Linked DNA regions of Niveibacterium microcysteis. The protein of the gene in region 2 interacts with the protein of the main gene of each other region in a pairwise test. Links are inferred from orthologs where the notes say so. Each region holds a gene or a part of one and is shown on either strand. Other genes may lie near its edges.

Evidence for each region.
Region 1: the proteins of ftsB (region 2) and ftsL interact in binary tests that used the Escherichia coli proteins (3 or more experiments, as listed by UniProt). The link is inferred for Niveibacterium microcysteis from one-to-one orthologs.

Annotation. Positions count from the first base shown.
Region 1 is NZ_CP071060.1:3,697,046-3,706,383, forward strand. The notes cover bases 1,534-4,521. They hold ftsL (cell division protein FtsL), read right to left. Parts: upstream 3,173-4,521; coding sequence 2,894-3,172; downstream 1,534-2,893. Other genes in these bases: JY500_RS16745 (peptidoglycan D,D-transpeptidase FtsI family protein), read right to left, coding at 1,534-2,897; rsmH (16S rRNA (cytosine(1402)-N(4))-methyltransferase RsmH), read right to left, coding at 3,176-4,102; mraZ (division/cell wall cluster transcriptional repressor MraZ), read right to left, coding at 4,099-4,521. Outside these bases: JY500_RS16740 (UDP-N-acetylmuramoyl-L-alanyl-D-glutamate--2,6-diaminopimelate ligase), read right to left, coding at 1-1,152; more of JY500_RS16745, read right to left, coding at 1,149-1,533; more of mraZ, read right to left, coding at 4,522-4,545; JY500_RS16770 (pyridoxamine 5'-phosphate oxidase family protein), read right to left, coding at 5,307-5,897; JY500_RS16775 (HD-GYP domain-containing protein), read left to right, coding at 6,139-7,365; JY500_RS16780 (phosphoribosylaminoimidazolesuccinocarboxamide synthase), read left to right, coding at 7,414-8,307; JY500_RS16785 (HDOD domain-containing protein), read right to left, coding at 8,375-9,232. UniProt on the Escherichia coli protein: Essential cell division protein. May link together the upstream cell division proteins, which are predominantly cytoplasmic, with the downstream cell division proteins, which are predominantly periplasmic.
Region 2 is NZ_CP071060.1:2,096,857-2,106,051, reverse strand. The notes cover bases 6,253-9,097. They hold ftsB (cell division protein FtsB), read right to left. Parts: upstream 7,891-9,097; coding sequence 7,615-7,890; downstream 6,253-7,614. Other genes in these bases: eno (phosphopyruvate hydratase), read right to left, coding at 8,009-9,097; JY500_RS09530 (cob(I)yrinic acid a,c-diamide adenosyltransferase), read left to right, coding at 7,027-7,584; JY500_RS22315 (glycine radical domain-containing protein), read left to right, coding at 6,486-6,914. In the rest of the region: JY500_RS09565 (trypsin-like serine protease), read left to right, coding at 1-330; JY500_RS09560 (PP2C family protein-serine/threonine phosphatase), read right to left, coding at 405-1,154; JY500_RS09555 (HDOD domain-containing protein), read right to left, coding at 1,251-2,111; glycolate oxidase subunit GlcF, read right to left, coding at 2,159-3,400; glycolate oxidase subunit GlcE, read right to left, coding at 3,408-4,490; JY500_RS09540 (FAD-linked oxidase C-terminal domain-containing protein), read right to left, coding at 4,490-6,001; more of eno, read right to left, coding at 9,098-9,195. UniProt on the Escherichia coli protein: Essential cell division protein. May link together the upstream cell division proteins, which are predominantly cytoplasmic, with the downstream cell division proteins, which are predominantly periplasmic.

The DNA.
Region 1 (9,338 bases), 1.6 Mb from region 2 along the record:
GCAAACGAGCTGCCCACCACGCGCCTGCGCAGCCGGGCGCAGCGCCTTCAGCGCCTGCTCAAGAGCATCCGGCGTATGGGCGTAATCGACCACTACCAACGGCTGCATCACACCGCCAATCGCCTGCATCCGGCCAGGCGGCGCGTGAAGCGCCTGCAGCACGCCGGCCACATCGTCCAGCGCATGGCCGGCGGCGAGCAAACTACCCGCGACTGCGAGCAGGTTGCTGACATTGAAGCGGCCGACGATGCCAACCTCGACCTCTTCGCGCATGCCACTCCACATCAGCGTGAAACGCTGGCCAGTGGCGGTACCGTGGATGTCCGCCGCGACCAGCGGACGCACCCCGGCAGGCAGATGCTCCGGGCAGTCGCCGGCGGTGTAGCCAATCGTAAGCGGCAAGCGCCCACCGCAGTCGGCCGCCAGCTCGAGACCGAATTCGTCGTCAACGTTGATCACCGCTGCGCGCAGCGCAGGCCAGTGAAACAGCTTCGCCTTGGCGGCTGCGTAGGCCTCCATCGAGCCGTGATAGTCGAGGTGATCGCGCGTCAGGTTCGTGAATACGGCGGTATCGAAGTGCGCGCCGGCAACACGGTCCTGATCGAGCCCGATCGAGGAGACCTCCATCGCCGCTGCGCGAGCGCCGTCCGCAACAAAGTTCGCCAGTGCCGCATGCAGCACCAGCGAGTCCGGCGTGGTGTTGAGACCTTCTTCGAGCGCGTCGGGGTAGCCGATGCCAAGCGTGCCAACCACGCCGCAACGTTCATGCAGCGCGGTGAAACAGCGCGCCAGCCATTGCGATGACGAGGTCTTGCCGTTGGTGCCGGTGATGCCGATCAGGCGCAACTGGCGCGACGGCTCGCCGTAGACGAGATTCGCGAGGTCGCCCGCGACATGCGCAAGGCCTTCCCAGCCCAGATGCGGCACGACAACCGCGCCATCCCAGTGATAGCCGGCACGCTCCCACAACACCGCAGCGGCGCCACGGCGCACGGCTTCGGCGATGTAACGGCGGCCATCGCTGCGCGCACCGGGATACGCCAGGAAGACGTCGCCCGGCTCGATCGCGCGCGAATCGGCACAGAGGCGTGTCGGCACAACACCGCTGGAAGCCAGCGCATCCAGGATCAGACGGGCTTCGCGCTGGCTCACATGCCCTCCTTCACGTCGGCATCGGTGCGCTGGGTTTGTGCGACCTGCATCGGGCGCAGCGGTGCGTCGGGCGGCACGCCAAGCGCACGCAACGAGCCCGCCATCACCTCGGAGAACACCGGCGCAGCAACCTCACCGCCGTAGTGTTTGCCGCCGGTTGGCTCGTCGATCATGACCGCGACGACCAGTCGCGGATTCGAGATCGGACCGAGCCCCACGAAGGAGGACACATACTTGTTGGCGTATACACCGCCCTCGATCTTCATCGCGGTGCCGGTCTTTCCACCAACGCGATAGCCCGGCACCTGCGCGAGCGTGGCGGTACCGCCGGGCTGCGTCACGCTTTCCAGCATCGCGCGCACTTCACGCGCCGTTTGCTCGGAGAAGACCGGCTTGCCGTGCAGCGGCGGCGTATCGACACGGGTAAGCGAGAGCGGAATCAGATCACCCTGGCGCGCGAACACCAGATAGGCCTGGGCGATCTGCATCAGGTTCACCGAGATGCCGTGGCCGTAGGACATCGTGGCCTGCTCGATCGGACGCCAGATCCGTGCAGGGCGCAGACGGCCGGGCGCCTCGCCCGGGAAGCCCAGCTTGAGCTGCGAGCCGAAGCCAAGCGAATCGAACATCTGCCACATTTCTTCGGGCGGCATCGACAGCGCCATCTTCGCCGAGCCGATGTTCGAGGACTTCTGGATCACCTGGGCGACCGTCAGCGCGCCGTGCGGGTGGGCGTCGGAAATCGTCGCTGAACCGATCGTCATGCGGCCCGGCGCGCAGTTGATGATGGTATCGAAGCGGAACTTGCCCTTGTCCAGCGCCAGCGCTGCGGTGAAGGGCTTCATCGTCGAACCCGGCTCGAACGTATCGGTCAGCGCGCGGTTGCGCAGCTGTGCGCCGGAGAGGCGCACACGGTTGTTCGGGTTGTAAGTGGGGTTATTCACCAGCGCGAGGATCTCGCCGGTCTTCACATCAATCACAACCGCGCTGCCGGCCTTGGCCTTATTGACCGTAACCGCCTGCTTGAGCGCACTGTAGGCGAGGTACTGTATCTTCGAGTCCAGTGCCAGGACGACGTCGGCGCCTTCGCGCGGCTTCTTGATCGACTCCACGTCCTCGACGATGTGGCCGCGGCGGTCCTTGATCACGCGACGGCTGCCCGCCTGGCCAACCAGATCCTTCTGGAACGCCAGCTCGATGCCCTCCTGCCCCTTGTCGTCGACATCGGTGAAGCCCACCACATGGGCTGCGACCTCGCCGGTCGGGTAGAAGCGGCGGAATTCGTTCTGTTCGTGAATGCCGGGCAGGTTCAACGCCGCGATGCGATCAGCCAGTTCCGGCGGCACCTGACGCTTCAGGTAAACGAACTCCTTCTCCGACGCGAGCTTGCGGTTGAGTTCGCTCGCATCCATGCCAAGCATCCGCGCCAGCTCACGCGACTGCGCCGGCGTCAGCGTGACGTCGTCCGGAATCGCCCACACCGAACGAACCGGCGTGCTCACCGCCAGCACGTCGCCGTGGCGATCGACGATCTTGCCGCGATCGGCCGGCAGCTCGATCACGCGGGCATAGCGCGACTCGCCCTTGGCCTGCAGGAAGTCCGTCTTCACGCCTTGCAGCCACACCGCGCGGCACACCAGCGCCACGGATGCCGAGAGCAGCATCACCAGCACGAAACGCGCGCGCCAGACCGGCAGCTTCTCGGAGAGTAGCGGGTTGTGGTTGAAGGTGAAATTCTTCTTCACCGTGCAGCTCCAGCGTCGCCATCAAGCACCAGCACGTGGCGCGGATCCGGGGTAACAAGGTGAAGCCGCTCGCGAGCCACCTTCTCCACGCGCGAGTGCGCGGCCCAGGTGCTCTGCTCAAGCTGCAACTGCCCCCACTCCACCTCCAGCGCCCGCTCACGGGTCTGCAGGCGTTCAAGCTCGATAAACAGCTTGCGCGACTGGTGCTGCGCCGAGACCAGCGCAAGTGCGCTTGCCAGCACCAGCACGATCAGGATGACGTTGAGGCGAACCATGGATCAGATCCGCTCCGCGATACGCATGATTGCGCTGCGCGCGCGCGGGTTGGCCGCCACCTCGGCAGCGCTCGGCCGCACCGGTTTGCCGATCAGGCGCATCGGCGGCGGCGGCAGATCTGCCGCACGCACCGGCACGCCACGCGGCGGCTCAACCGAATGCGACGCATCGCGCAGAAACTGCTTTGCGATGCGGTCTTCGAGGGAATGAAAGGCAATCACGGCAATCCGCCCGCCTGTCGCAAGCCGATCCACGCACTGCGGCAGGATCAGCGACAGCTCCTCAAGCTCGCGATTGACGTGAATCCGTAGAGCCTGGAAGGTGCGCGTCGCAGGGTGCTGCCCCGGCTCGCGCGTGCGCACGACCTTTTCCACGAGCGCGGCAAGTTGCCGTGTGGTTGTAACAGGTTGCCCTGCCCGAGCAGCAACAAGCGCCTTTGCAATCTGGTAAGCAAACCGTTCTTCACCGTACCCCCTCACTACTTCGGTGATTTCCTGCACGGATGCCCGCGCAAGCCATTCCGCGGCGGTTTCGCCGCGGGTCGTATCCATGCGCATGTCGAGCGGCGCATCGAATCGGAAACTCATGCCACGCGCGGCGTCGTCGAGCTGCGGGGAAGACACCCCAAGGTCCAGCAGCACGCCATCCACTTTCGCGATACCCAGTTCGTCCAAAGCGCTGGAGAACGCGGAAAACGGTTCATGCACCAGCGTCAGCCGCGCATCACCTAGCGCCTTGCCGGCCGCGATGGCAACCGGATCGCGATCGAAGGCGATCAGGCGACCGGCCGGCCCCAAACGCTTCAGAATCGCGCCGCTGTGACCGCCGCGACCGAAGGTGCCGTCTACATAAATGCCGTCTGGCCGGACTGCGAGTGCGTCGACCGCCTCGTCCAGCAGGACTGTCACGTGCGCCAGTTCGGCGCTCACAGCGACAAGGTCTCCAGGCCAGGCGGGAGCAAATCGGCGCCCAGCGCCAGCATTTCTTCCTGCTGCTTCTGCCAGCCAGCATCGGACCACAGCTCAAAGTGATTGCCCTGGCCGACCAGCCAGACCTGCTTGTCGAGCTGGGCGAACTGGCGCAGCTCCGGGGCGATTAGTACGCGGCCGGCGGCGTCCATTTCTTCGTCGCGCGCGAAGCCAACCAGCAAACGTTTGAGCAATGCGGAACGCGCCTCAAGGCTGGGCGCAGCGAGCACCTTGTCGCGAATCGGTTCCCAGGCGGGCACCGGATAGACGAGCAGGCAGCGATGCGGGTGTGCAGTGATCACGAGCTGACCACTCGACATGACTGTCAGGGCGTCACGATGCCGCGACGGGATCGCCAGGCGACCCTTCGCATCGAGACTCAGCGCGGCAGCGCCCTGAAACATCGAAACCCTTTCAGCTCATCGGGAGGTGGTTGAGCCACTTCGCGACACGCGCGACTGACTTACGTCCACTTTTTCCCATTTTTCTCCACTTCGCACCACTTTAGGTAAAAGAAACACCCCGGTCAAGCGAGCCCCGCGACGTTTTTCTCAAGCAACACAATGACTTATCGCTCTCCGCCAGATTTCACAAAGAGAAATATTCAATCAATCCAATGGGATAGAGAGACAAGCGCAGAAAGCGCTTGAAATTTGTGGCCTAGCGGAAGGTCGTCATCCGCCGCATCGCAGGCGCGACGCGCGATTGGCCCGATACCCAAGATGCGTATCCGGGTCGAACATGGCGGGAGAGAAAAGGCGGGAAGTGGAAGTCCGCCGATAAGCCGGGTTCTGTCGCGCCCCCTTGCGGAGACGGGGCAGTCATTCCTCTGGTCGACGCATTGCTGCGAAGCTCTAGCAGCCTACCCGGGAGCTCAGCGGGCCGCCTCAACGCTCCCCTATTTGGCCTTGCCCCGAATGGGGTTTACCGTGCCGTACGTGTCACCACGGACGCGGTGGGCTCTTACCCCACCGTTTCACCCTTACCTGATCCCCTTGCGGGGCCATCGGCGGTCTGCTCTCTGTTGCACTTTCCGTCGCCTTGGGCCTTTCGGCTTATAGCGCCCGGCCGTTAGCCGGCATTCTGCCCTGCGGGGCCCGGACTTTCCTCGATACCTTGCGATACCGCGACTGCCTGGCGGACTTCCGAGACGGATTGTACCCCGTCACGGGTTGAGCTCGATCATCGCCCAGTCGCCGCGACTGGCCAACCAGCGCAAATGACGATTCGGCTCAGCGCGCAGGTCAAGGCGTTCGGCACGCTGCGGCGACAAAATCAGCAGGCCAAAACTGGCGGGCGGCACGGTCGGTGGGATTGCGCCAGCCTTGGATGCCGCGGCAAGTATCTGCCCGGGCGCCGGCCACACGAAGCGCTGCCGAGACGACTCGGACAGCCGCGCCCAAACACGCTCGCGCAATGCGTGATGCTTTCGGGCTCGAGGGCCGGCCACCACCGCGCGCCCGCGCAAGCGCCACTGCACCCGGGCATCGGCAAAGTACCAACAGGCCTCGGCCTTCCCCTGATGGGCGATCTGCTCGCATTTCTGGCTGCGCAGGTCGGTTGTGAACACAAGCTCCCCCTCGCGCCCGAAGCAGCGAAAAGTGAGCGTGCGATTGGCAGGGAAACCGTCCGCATCGAGGGTTGCGAGCTGCACGAAACTGGCGGCCGGGTGCTGCGCATGGGCAGCAAGATCGGCGCTCAGGACATGACGCCAAGCCGGCACGCTCTCGGCCGGCAAGCGGGGAATAGAAGACATTCGTCGGAGAATCGGGGGTTACAGATCAACAGGAAGACCCAAGCGTAACTTGAGCGCTGAATCAGACCGAACGGAACCAGGAACAGGACTCGGTCTCGGCTGGAGCGACCCTGCAGCGAAGCGGGCCGCCAACTGACCAATTATTGCATGTGGCCGCACCGCACCGCCGTCCGCGGCGGTTCAGATCCTTCCGACGCAGCCGTTAAAGCGTTGTCACCAACACCGCCCGGAAACACCTGCCGTGTCATCGATCAAGAAGATCTCCGCCGAACAATTGCGCGTTGGCATGTTCCTGCATGACCTGGACTGCGGATGGATGGAGCACCCCTTCCTGCGCAACCGCTTCCTGCTGTCCGATGAGGGGCAGATCGAGAAGGTCATGGCCGCCGGGATACACGACGTGTACATCGACACTTCGCGCGGGCTGGATGTCGAGAACGCGCCGACCGCAGAAGAGGTCCGAGCAACGATCGAACGCGAGATGATCGAACTGGCGGCGCAAAAGCCCGCCGCGCCGCTGAAGGTCGACGTAGCCAGCGAGATGGCACGCGCCAAGCAGATCAAGAGCCAGGCCGAGGCGATGGTGCGCAACGTGATGCAGGACGTGCGCCTGGGCAAGGCCGTAGAGATGGAGGCCGTTGAGCCCTTGGTGCAGGACATCACCGAGTCGGTGCTGCGAAACGGCGGCGCGCTGCTGACGCTGCTGCGGATCAAGAACAAGGACGACTACACCTTCCTGCATTCGGTCAGCGTTGGAACGCTGCTGATCGCGTTTTGCCGCGGCGTCGGCATGGATGCCGAACTGACTCACCAGGCCGGCCTCGGCGGCCTGCTGCACGACACCGGCAAGGCCTTCGTGCCAGACGAGGTGCTGAACAAACCCGGCCGGCTGACTGACGAAGAGTTCGAGCTGATCAAGCGCCATCCGAAGGACGGCTGGGATGTGCTGTTGAAAACGCCGGATATCGGCGAGATCCCGCTCGACATCACACTGCACCACCACGAGCGTGTCGATGGCAGCGGCTACCCCGACAAACTGCCGGGCGACAAGATCTCGACGCTCGCCAAGATGGCCGCGATCGTGGACGTCTACGACGCAATTACCGCCGACCGCTGCTACCACAAGGGCATGCCCGCCACCGACGCGCTGCGTAAGCTCTACGAATGGAGCAAGTTCCACTTCGAGCCGACGTTGGTGCAGGCCTTCATGCGGATTGTTGGCATTTACCCGGTCGGCACCCTGGTCAAGCTCGAATCAGGCAAGCTCGGCGTGGTCACTGAACAGAACGAGAGCAGCCTGCTGACGCCGGTGATCAAGGTGTTCTTCTCTGCCAAGTCGAACGGCTATGTCGAACCCTACTTGCTCGACCTTTCGCGCCCGCTGGGCAGTGGCGGTGGCGACCGTATCGTCGGGCACGAAGACCCGGTGAAGTGGAAGCTGGATCCGATGCGCTTCCTGGGCATCTGAGACGGCGGCCGCGACCGGTATAATCCGCGCTTTGCCCGGATTCCTGCCATGACCCAGCCGCTCTTCGAGTCCTCGATCAAGAGCCTGCCGCTCCTCGGACGCGGCAAGGTGCGCGACATCTACGCCGTCAGCGACGACAAGCTGCTGATCGTCACCACCGACCGCCTGTCGGCCTTCGACGTCGTGCTGCCCGACCCGATCCCGCGCAAGGGCGAGGTGCTGACTGCGCTGGCGAACTTCTGGTTCGACAAGCTCGCGCATGTCGTGCCGAACCAGCTCACCGGCATCGATCCAGAAAGCGTGGTGGCTGAAGATGAACGCGATCAGGTTCGCGGTCGTGCGCTGGTCGTCAAACGCCTGAAGCCCTTGCCGATCGAAGCGGTGGTGCGCGGCTACATCATCGGCGGCGGCTGGAAGGACTACCTTGCAACCGGCGCCGTGTGCGGCATCGCGCTGCCAGCCGGCCTGCAACAGGCCGCCAAGCTGCCGCAGCCGATCTTCACGCCGTCGACCAAGGCCGAACTCGGCACGCACGACGAGAACATCGACTTCGCCAAGTGCGAAGCGCTGGTGGGCCCGGCCCTCGCCGCACAGGTGCGCGACACCGCGATCCGCCTGTATTCCGAAGCACGCGACTATGCCGCCAGCCGCGGCATCATCATCGCCGACACGAAGTTCGAATTCGGTCTCGATGCCGCCGGCACGCTGCACATCATCGACGAAGCGCTGACGCCGGATTCGTCGCGTTTCTGGCCGGCCGACAGCTATCGTGAAGGGATCTCGCCGCCCTCCTACGACAAGCAATATGTGCGCGACTATCTGGAGACGCTGGACTGGAACAAGCAAGCGCCAGGGCCGAAACTGCCGGCCGAAGTGGCCGAGCGCACCGGGGCCAAGTACGTTGAAGCCTACGAACGCCTGACGGGCAAATCGCTCGGCTGAGTCGCCGCCAGACCCAATGAAAACGCCCGCGTGATGCGGGCGTTTTGTTGTTCAGCGCCGAGCCAACTCAACCCGCCAAGGCGGCAAGCGCTTTGCGCCGTTCGTCCGCCGCATCCAGATGCAGTTGCTCAAGCACGTCTTCAGGAATGCCGTGCGCGACGATCTTGCGCAGGCTGGTACGCGCGTCCTCGCTCATCAGCGTCAGCGGATTTGGTGTATCCGCCAGCAGGCAAGCCACCATCAGCACGTCTGGCAAGCTTGCCGGCGGCCACATGGAACCGTACAGCTCGCGGTCGTTCACCGCATCCGCCAGTTCGGGTGCCATGCCCAGCGCCTTGAGCACCGCTTCACCGATGGGTTTGTGCCAGCACAGCAGCATGTCGGACAACTCGCTCTCGGAATCGAGCAGCGCGGGGTAGTCAGCGGCCTTGCCCAGCAGGTAGAACTGGCCGATGTCGTGCAGCATGCCGGCCAGCAGCGCGTCGTCGGGCCGCACGGTACGGAAGGTTGCGCTGATCGCGTAGGCCCAACCCGCAACATCAAGGCTGTGATCCCATAGCAGCGTGGCATAGCGCCGTGCCGGACCAAGGCGCTCGCCATGCGCCAGTTGCGCGGTTGCCACCGCCAGCGCGAGGCTGCGCACTGCAGCATGGCCAATGCGCATGACCGCGGATTTCACATCCTTCACCGGGTTGCCGCTTGATGCGTACAGAACCGAGTTCGCCAAACCGACGACACGCGCCGCCAGTACCGGCTCAAGCTGGATCAGGGGAACCAACGCGTCGAGTCCGGCGTCTTCCCGTTCAAGCGTCTTCTGGATTTTTTGCGACACCTCCAGAAAAGTCGGGAAACTCAGGCTGCCGTCGGCGAGTTCGCGCTCGATCTCGGCGCCAAGCGCCTCGCGCTGCGACTGGGCGTTGTCCATCAGGTCCTACCTCCGGAAGAGTGATCCCCCCGTGAAGGGGTGGTCGGGCGCGCCGGGCCAGCTCTCAAGCCCGCCCCGCCCTGGCAGTGTTTTCGGCACAATAGCG
Region 2 (9,195 bases):
GACACCTTCTGTGATCCGTCGGTACTCGGCGTCGCGGTGTGTGGCGCCAGCCTCGGCAACGACATTGAAGCCAACATCGGTGGCGGAGATTCGGGCGGCCCGTCCTTCGTGCTGGTGGACGGCGAGTACCAACTCGTCGCCAACAACACCTTCGGCTTCGCGATGGGGTATTCGCCGAAGGGCGGTTTCGGCGACGGCATGGGCGGCATCCTGCTTGACTCCTACCGCAACTGGATCGACAGCACCGCGGTACCGGAACCGGGTTCGCTCGCGCTGGCGGCCCTGGGTCTGGCTGGACTTGCCGGAGCACGTCGCCGTCGCCGCGGCTGATTCGCTCTTCCGCAAAAAGAAAACGCCCCGAAAGGGGCGTTTTCTTTTCCGACACGCGAAAGCGGCCGCTTCGATCAGGCCGCCTCAACGAGACGGATGATCGCCATCGAAATGTTGTCGCCGGTACCCCGCCCGCGTGCCCGCGCTGTGTCAATCAACCCACGCGCGGCCTGACGCGCAGGCTCATGGCAAACCGAGCGCGCCAGCTCCTGGTCGCTGCAATGCCCCCAGAGACCATCAGAGCAGAGCAGGAATCCGTCTCCCGCCTTGAGCCCCTCGACGCTGCACACTTCAATCTTCGGCTCGCGGTCGGCGCCCAGGCAAGAAAGCAGCAGATTGCGATGTGGATACGTTTCAGCATCCGCCTCCGATATCTGGCCGGTACGAACCAGTTCCGCCACCAGCGAATGGTCGTTGCTGCGAAGCGCGACCCCACCATCGCGGAAGTGATAGATGCGGGAGTCACCGCAATGGGCCCAATGCACCTTGCCGGGCTGCATCAGCAGCACGCACGCAGTGCTATGCGGATCCTGTTCGCTGGTGAAGCGCGTGAGTTTGATGACAACGTGCGCCTCTTCGATGATCGCCCGCAGCAGTTCTTCCGGCGATTCAGAGGCGGGCGAATAGGCTTCGAAGTTCTGCTTGGCCTTGATGACGACCTGCTCGGCAGCCATCGCGCCGCCCGTGTGCCCGCCCATTCCGTCCGCGAGCACCGCAAGCAGCATGCCGGGGCGCGAAGGATGCGGGAACAGGCCCACGCGGTCCTGCTGCTCCTTCCGGTCCCCTTGGTGCATCGCAACGACAGTATCGATAGTTAGGGCCACGTTTTTATCGCTATTAACACTTATGACAATTCTAGCGGTGTTTGTAGGCCACCGATAGCCTGATTCGGGAACACCATCGCCGTCGTACTGATTGGCTCAGCGTTCCAGAACATGGAAATGCTCGATCACCTGCTCGCACAGCTCGTTCATCTCATTGGCGCTGATCTCGAGCCGCTCAAGCAGCAAGCCTTCGTCGTACTCACCACTGGGCTCCGTCAGATCCATTTCGCGCGCATAGAGGTGCATGGACAACTGGAGAATACCCACCAGCATACTCGTCGGCCGCGAAGGGATACATCCCCCTTCATGGTGAAAACGTACCGCCTGAGCCACAAAATCAGGAAGGCGCCAGTGGCGCGCAAGCAGGAAGCCGATCACGGCGTGGTCACACGAGAAGGCTCGGTCCTCGGTCCGGATGTCGGCCCACTTGTTCACATACCCCTCAATGCCTGTGGTTCGGCAATAGGCCGGAAACCGTTGCATCAGGATCGGAACGCCACAGTCATGGAACATGCCCGCCAAGTAGGCCTGTTCGCCACTGACTCGTCTTGCACCGGGAAGGTGGGCAGCGATCAGCATCGCCAATTGGGCAATTGCGGTCGATCGCGCCCAAAAGCGCGCGAGAACCCGCGCATCGCCGGCCATCGCGCGCTGCACGCACAGCGCCTGGGCTAGGGCCAAGGTGCGCGGCAAACCGAGCAATAGAACGACCTGCTCCACCGTTTGCGGCGGCGAAGGGCGTGCGAACAGCGGCGAACGGGCCATGCGATAAAGTCCGGCCGTGAGCGCTGCGTCGCTGGCTATTACCTCCGACACATCCCTCATCTCGGGATTTTCGGTCAGAGCCAGCATTTGCAGCGCCTGCAAGGCGGCCGGCTGCGGCGGCAACTGCAAGCCACGCGCAAGCAACGCTTCGGGCTCGTCTTCCGCGGAGACAGTGAGTCCAACTGTGGTCATTCGGGGGTTAACGGCCCCAAGCAACGCAAGTTGAGCAAATTGCGCGGTCAGGTGCTCAAGGCTTCGTCCAGCCACTCGATCCAGTGTCGCACTGGCACGTCAGCCGCGCTCCCCAAGTGCGCGATACAACCAACGTTTGCGCTGGCGATACCTACCGGCTTACCCGCTGCGAGCGCTGCGAGCTTGTTGTCGCGAAGACTGGTGGCAATTTCAGGTTGGAGCAGCGAATACGAACCGGCCGAGCCGCAACAGAGATGTGCATCCGCAACAGGTGTCAGTTCGTAGCCGGCGCGCTGCAGCAATCCCTCCACCACGCCGCGGATCTGCAGGCCGTGCTGCAACGTGCAGGGTGAATGAAAGGCAATTGCACCTCGACCGCCCAACGCCCGCTTGACCAGGCATTCGTCCAACGCATGGGTCTCCCGCGCGATCAGTTCAGCAATGTCGAGCGTCTGCGCAACGACCTTTCCAGCTTGCGCAAGCATTGGTGCGTCGTCGCGGAACAGATGTCGATATTCGCGAACGAAACTACCGCAGCCCGAGGCCGTGATCACCACGCCCTCCACCTCGCCACGCTCAAGGGCCGGCTGCCATTGCTGAAGCAGACGCGATGCATCCTCCCGCCCGCCTTCATGGTCATTCAGATGACTACGCAGGGCACCGCAACAACCATCACGCCTGACTTCGATCAGCGAAATACCAATGCGATCCAACACTCGCGCGGCGGCGGCATTGACGTCCGGCGTCAGCGCGGGCTGCGCACAGCCCCCCAGCACCAACCACTTCCGGGCGTGCCGTGGGCTTGGCCAGACGCCGCGCGGCCGCGATGGCGCGAGTTTTGCGGCAAGCGTGGACGGCATCAGCGGGCGCAGCGCCCGGGCCACGCGATAGGCGGCGCCGAAGACAGCCGGTTGCGAAATCGTGTTCGCGAGCAACCAGCGCTTTACCTGCTGCGGCGCCGACCTGGGAGGCGCGAGGTTCTCGGCCCATTTGCGCCCAATATCCACCAAGCGGCCGTACTCCACGCCAGACGGACACGTCGTTTCGCAGGAGCGGCATGTCAGGCATCGATCGAGGTGCAGCTGCGTTCGGGCCGACACCGCCTCCCCCTCCAGCATCTGTTTGATCAGGTAGATGCGGCCGCGTGGGCTGTCGAGTTCGTCGCCCAAAAGTTGAAACGTCGGGCAGGTCGCAGTGCAAAAGCCGCAATGCACGCACTTGCGCAGAATGGCATCCGCCTCTGCGCCGTCTGCGGTGTCACGGATGAAATCAGCCAGCTTGGTCTGCATGACGGCCTCACCAGTCGGGGTACATGCGTGCGCGGTTGAAAACGCCAGCCGGATCAAAGGCCGCCTTCAGCCGACGATGCAATCCAAGCAAGGCGGGGCTCAAGCGGCCGAAAGGCACATCGCAGGACTCACCTTCGCCAGCGCGAAAGCACATCGCGCTGCCGTGCTGGCGGGCCACATGTTCGACCAGTGCCGCCCCCTCCTCCACTGGCGTACGCAACCACCGCAGGGCGCCACCCCATTCGATCAGGCCCGAATCGGCGGCACCAATCGTTTCCTCGCAACTCGGAACAGACAGTCGCCACAGCGGGCGGCTGCCCGCGAAGAAAGGATGCGTCTGTTCGCGCAGTGCGCGCCAGAACGCCTGCTGCGCGGCCGGCTCCAGAACCTCACCGCCGATCTTCTTGATGGCGGCCTCAACGGCCGATGCAGCGCCCGACAAGCGCACATGCAGCAAACCGTCCACCCAGCAGCTTGCGGACAACGGGAGGGGTTGCCCGCCCCACCGGTTCAGGCTGCGCAAGGCGTCCGCCTGGGTCATCGACAGCCGCACGGTACGCTCAGCGGCTGGCAGAGGCATCACCTTCAGCGACACGTCCAGCAACAGCCCCAAAGTGCCCATGGCGCCAGCCATCAGTCGCGATACATCGTAGCCGGCCACGTTCTTCATCACCTGGCCACCAAATCGCAGAATGTCGCCACGACCGTCCATCAAGGTGACGCCGAGCAGATGATCACGCACCGCACCGGCGCTGGCGCGGCGCGGACCGGACAAGCCCGCGGCCACCATCCCTCCGACCGTCGCCAGGCCAAAATGAGGCGGTTCGAACGCGAGCATCTGCCCCCGCTCCGCGAGGACCGCTTCCAGCTCAGCGAGTGGCGTTCCGGACCGCACGGTGACCACCAGTTCCGTTGGTTCGTAACTCCGAATGCCACTCCACACGCGCGTATCGAGGAGCTCACCCATCGGCGAGCGGCCGAGAAAGCGCTTGCTTCCGCCTCCCTGCAGTACCAAGGCATGCCCGCTGGCCGCCGCGCGGCGCACACGCGCCTGCCAGTCCGCGAGAACCGGGTCCAAGGGGTCGGCCATCAGAAGCGCTCCAATTCGGGGTACGGCAAGTTGCCGCCTTGCACATGCTGGCGGCCGCCCTCGGCGCAGCGGTTCAGCGTCGGGATCGCTTTGCCGGGGTTCAACAAACCAGCCGGATCAAAGGCCGCCTTCACGCGATGGAACATCCGCAACTCGTTCTCGCCAAACTGAACACACATCTGGTCGATCTTCTCGACGCCCACGCCATGCTCGCCCGTGATCGAACCGCCCAAGGCGACCGATCGTTCGAGGATCTCTGCGCCGAACGCTTCAGCCCGCGCCTGTTCGCCCGGTGCAGCGGCGTCAAACAGAATCAGCGGATGCAGGTTGCCGTCGCCAGCATGGAACACGTTGATGCAACGTAGCGCATAGCGGCGCTCCATCTCGGCAATCGCGTTGAGCATTTCGCCAAGCCGCTTGCGCGGGATCGTGCCGTCCATGCAGTAGTAGTCGGGCGAGATGCGGCCCGCCGCGGGAAAGGCGGCCTTGCGCCCCGCCCAGAACCGCAGACGCTCGGCCTCATCCCGCGAGATCCGGATCTCGCCAGCGCCGGCCCGCTGCAACACCTCGCTGACCCGAGCCACCTCCTCCGCCACTTCCTCGGGAGTGCCGTCACACTCCACAAGCAGGATCGCAGCCGCATCGAGCGGATAGCCAGCATGGACAAAATCCTCCACCGCCGCCGTGGCCGCCTGGTCCATCATCTCAAGGCCGGCGGGGATGATGCCCGCGGCGATGATCTCGGCGACCGCCTCCCCCGCAACCACGACGTCCGAGAACGCCGCCAACACGCATCGTGCGAGCTGCGGTGTTGGCAACAAGCGCACCGACACTTCGGTCGTCACGGCCAGCATCCCCTCGGAACCCGTCAGCAATGCAAGCAGGTCATAGCCCGGTGAGTCGAGCGCGTGGCTGCCAAACTCGACCACGTCGCCCGCCATCGTCACGCCCCTGACTCGCAGCACGTTATGCACGGTCAGGCCGTACTTTAGGCAATGCACGCCACCCGCGTTTTCTGCGACGTTGCCGCCAATCGTGCATGCAATCTGCGAGCTTGGGTCCGGCGCATAGTAGAGCCCGTATGGCGCTGCCGCCTCCGATATGGCCTTGTTACGCACGCCGGGCTGGACGACGGCAACCCGCGCAACGGGGTCAACGCGAACAATCTTGCGAAACTTCGCCATCGCCAGCAGCACGCCGAACGCATGCGGCATTGCGCCACCCGACAGGCTCGTGCCAGCCCCCCGCGCCACCACCGGCACCCCCATACGCTGGCAAATCTTGAGGATCTCAACAACCTGCGCCTCCGTCTCCGGCAGGGCAACCAGCATCGGCAATTGCCGCATCGCAGCCAGGCCGTCGCACTCCCAGGGTCGCAAGTCTTCCAGTTCACTCAGCAGACAAGTCGGCGGCAACACGGCGGCTAATGCCTGAAGCACCGCGTTTCGGTCTATGCCCGAAAAGTGGACGTCGGCCTCCCCCGGCGAAACATCGTTCACACTCGTTCCCATGTGCCGTCCCCAAAAGTGCTGCCCAAGTACCGCATGAGGGTCACCGCCAGCTGTACGCTGGGCGACCACGCCTCCGTCACCACCGATAACCCATTCATCCCTGCGGCCAACTTGTCGCTTATGTGCGGCCAAACCCCTAGCTCTCACCCCGTTTGAGAGCACATTGGCTGCTTGGATGACTCTACTGGATCAACGTCGGGAACGGACATCGTTCCCGCGCGCTGGTCGTTACGCGCGACCGTCCGAGAATATGGTCCCTCATAACCAGTACGTCGTCACCTGTGTTGGATGTGACTTCGCCTTGGCGAGCCTACTACTCGACCGCCCATTGCCGGCGCCACTGCCGCTGAATCGCCAGGGCTAAACCGACGCCGACCGACTCCTATCGAGCCAGTGGCCTGCGCCGCCGCGTCCGCCACGAAATGCGCCGCATCCGTGGGACCTAACGGCCAGCGAGTCAGTTGATGCAGCCCTCACCGCCTGAGTGCTGGCGCTTACGCTTTGGCCCGACTCACCATGCGTTCAGCCTTGGCTGAGTCCGCGCGAGGCCTCATTTCTGATTTCAATCAATGGAATTCAATTTCTTATTGCGAAACGTCGTTTCACGCATCACAATAGCCCTGCTGCTAACAAGGATGAAGGCAGCACTGATCAATCTCGTTTTCTGGAGACAGACATGGCCTCGACCGAACAAGTACAAAACCTCGTCGGAATGCTGGACGCCTACTTCGGCTGCGAAGGCTTCCACGTCAACATCAACGTGCTCAACCGCGACATGCTGATCGACGCCATGGAGAATCCGGAAAAGTACCCGCAGCTGACGATCCGCGTGTCCGGGTATGCGGTGAACTTCACCAAACTCACGCGCGAGCAGCAGCTCGACGTGATCAACCGTACGTTCCACTCGCACTGAGCGCGGACGATCGCGGGCGAGGCGCCCAACGCCGAACGCCCGCCTCCTCCTCAGAATCCCCCAGGGCCGGCGAGCGCCTATAATCGCGCGCTCGATTGACTGGGGGATTTTGATGGGACATCGCCTTTCGCGCATTGCCACCCGCACGGGTGACGATGGCACTACTGGCCTTGGAGACGGCAGTCGCGTCGCCAAGGATTGCCCGCGCATTCACGCGCTTGGCGAAGTAGACGAACTGAACTCGCTGCTTGGCGTGCTGCTGGCCGAGACACTGCCGGACGACGTCAGAACCTTGCTGGATCACGTCCAGCACGACCTGTTCGACCTTGGCGGAGAAGTTTGCATCCCCGGCTATACGATGGTCACTGAAGCACATGTGCTGCGGCTGGACGACGCCCTCGCCCACTACAACGCATCGCTTCCGCCACTCAAGGAGTTCATCCTGCCCGGCGGCTCCCGCGCTGCCTCGTTGGCGCATCTCGCTCGTACCGTTGCACGACGTGCCGAGCGCGCAATCGTCACACTTGCCCACCAGGAGAGCATTCACCCGCCGGTGCGTCAGTATCTGAACCGGCTCTCGGATTTACTCTTCGTGCTGGGGCGCCATCTGAACCGTTGCGCAGGTGGCAGCGACGTGCTTTGGAAGCGCGCAAAACCAGGCGAAGCCTGACAAAACAGAAGGGCCGCGATGCGGCCCTTGTCATTTCTGTTGCGGCAACTGGACGTAGGTCTCGTTCGGCTTCACAAGCCCGAGGTCGTAGCGGGCACGCTCCTCGATCGCTTCGTAGCCGGTTTTCAGATCCCGTACCTCGGCCTCAAGGCCCGCATTGCGCGCCTCAAGCTTGGCATTGCTCTCGCGTTGCGCCTGCACCTGCTGGTCAAGCTCTCTGACGCGGGTCCACCCCCCTTTGCCGAACCACAACGGGTACTGCAACACACCGAGCAGTGCGACAAGAATCAGGGCTGGCCACTTCATGTGGAACCGATCGTCATTAGAAGCTGAAAACGCGCGAATTCTATCGGAATATCAAAGAGAAAGGGCCGCTGAGCGGCCCTTTCCAGTGATTCGGCAACCGGCTTGCGCCGGCAGTCGATCAGCGATTACGCAGGTTGTAGAACGCCGACAGACCCGGGTAGAACGCGACATCGCCCAGATCTTCTTCGATGCGGAGGATCTGGTTGTACTTGGCGATACGATCCGAACGCGACAGCGAACCGGTCTTGATCTGGCCAGCGTTCAGGCCGACAGCGATGTCAGCGATGGTCGAATCTTCGGTTTCGCCCGAACGGTGCGAGATCACGGCGGTGTAGCCGGCGCGCTTGGCCATTTCGACGGCGGCAAAGGTCTCGGTCAGGGTACCGATCTGGTTCACCTTGATCAGGATCGAGTTGCAGATGCCCTTGTCGATACCTTCCTTCAGGATCTTGGTGTTGGTGACGAACAGATCGTCGCCCACCAGCTGAACCTTCTTGCCCAAGCGGTCGGTCAGCAGCTTCCAGCCTTCCCAGTCGCCTTCGGCCATGCCGTCTTCGATCGAGATGATCGGGAACTTGTCGACCAGGCCAGCAAGGAAATCAACGTTCTGAGCCGGGGTCAGCGACAGCTTCTCGCCTTCCATCTCGTACTTGCCGTTCTTGAAGTACTCGGAAGCGGCGCAGTCCAGACCCAGGACGATGTCCTTGCCAACCACGTAACCGGCCTTCTCGATCGCTTCAACGATCAGTTCCAGCGCTTCAACAGCACCAGAGACGTTCGGGGCGAAGCCGCCTTCGTCACCCACCGAGGTCGGGTAGCCCTTCTTGTCCAGGATCTTCTTGAGGTTGTGGAACACCTCAGCACCGTAGCGCAGCGCTTCCTTGAAGGTCGGCGCGCCGATCGGCAGGATCATGCATTCTTGGAAGTCCAGGCTGTTGTTCGCGTGGGCTCCGCCGTTGATGACGTTCATCATCGGCACCGGCAGGCTCATACCGCCCGAACCACCGAAGTAGCGATACAGCGGCAGACCGGCTTCTTCGGCAGCAGCACGGGCGACAGCCATCGACACGGCCAGCAGCGCGTTGGCGCCCAGGCGCGATTTGTTCTCGGTGCCGTCGAGGTCGATCATCGTCTTGTCGATGAAAGCCTGCTCTTCGGCGTCGAGGCCCACGAGCGCTTCGCAGATCTCGGTGTTGATGTTGTCGACAGCCTTCTGGACACCCTTGCCCAGGTAGCGAGCGGCGTCGCCGTCGCGCAGTTCGATCGCTTCGCGCGAACCGGTGGAGGCGCCCGACGGCACCGCTG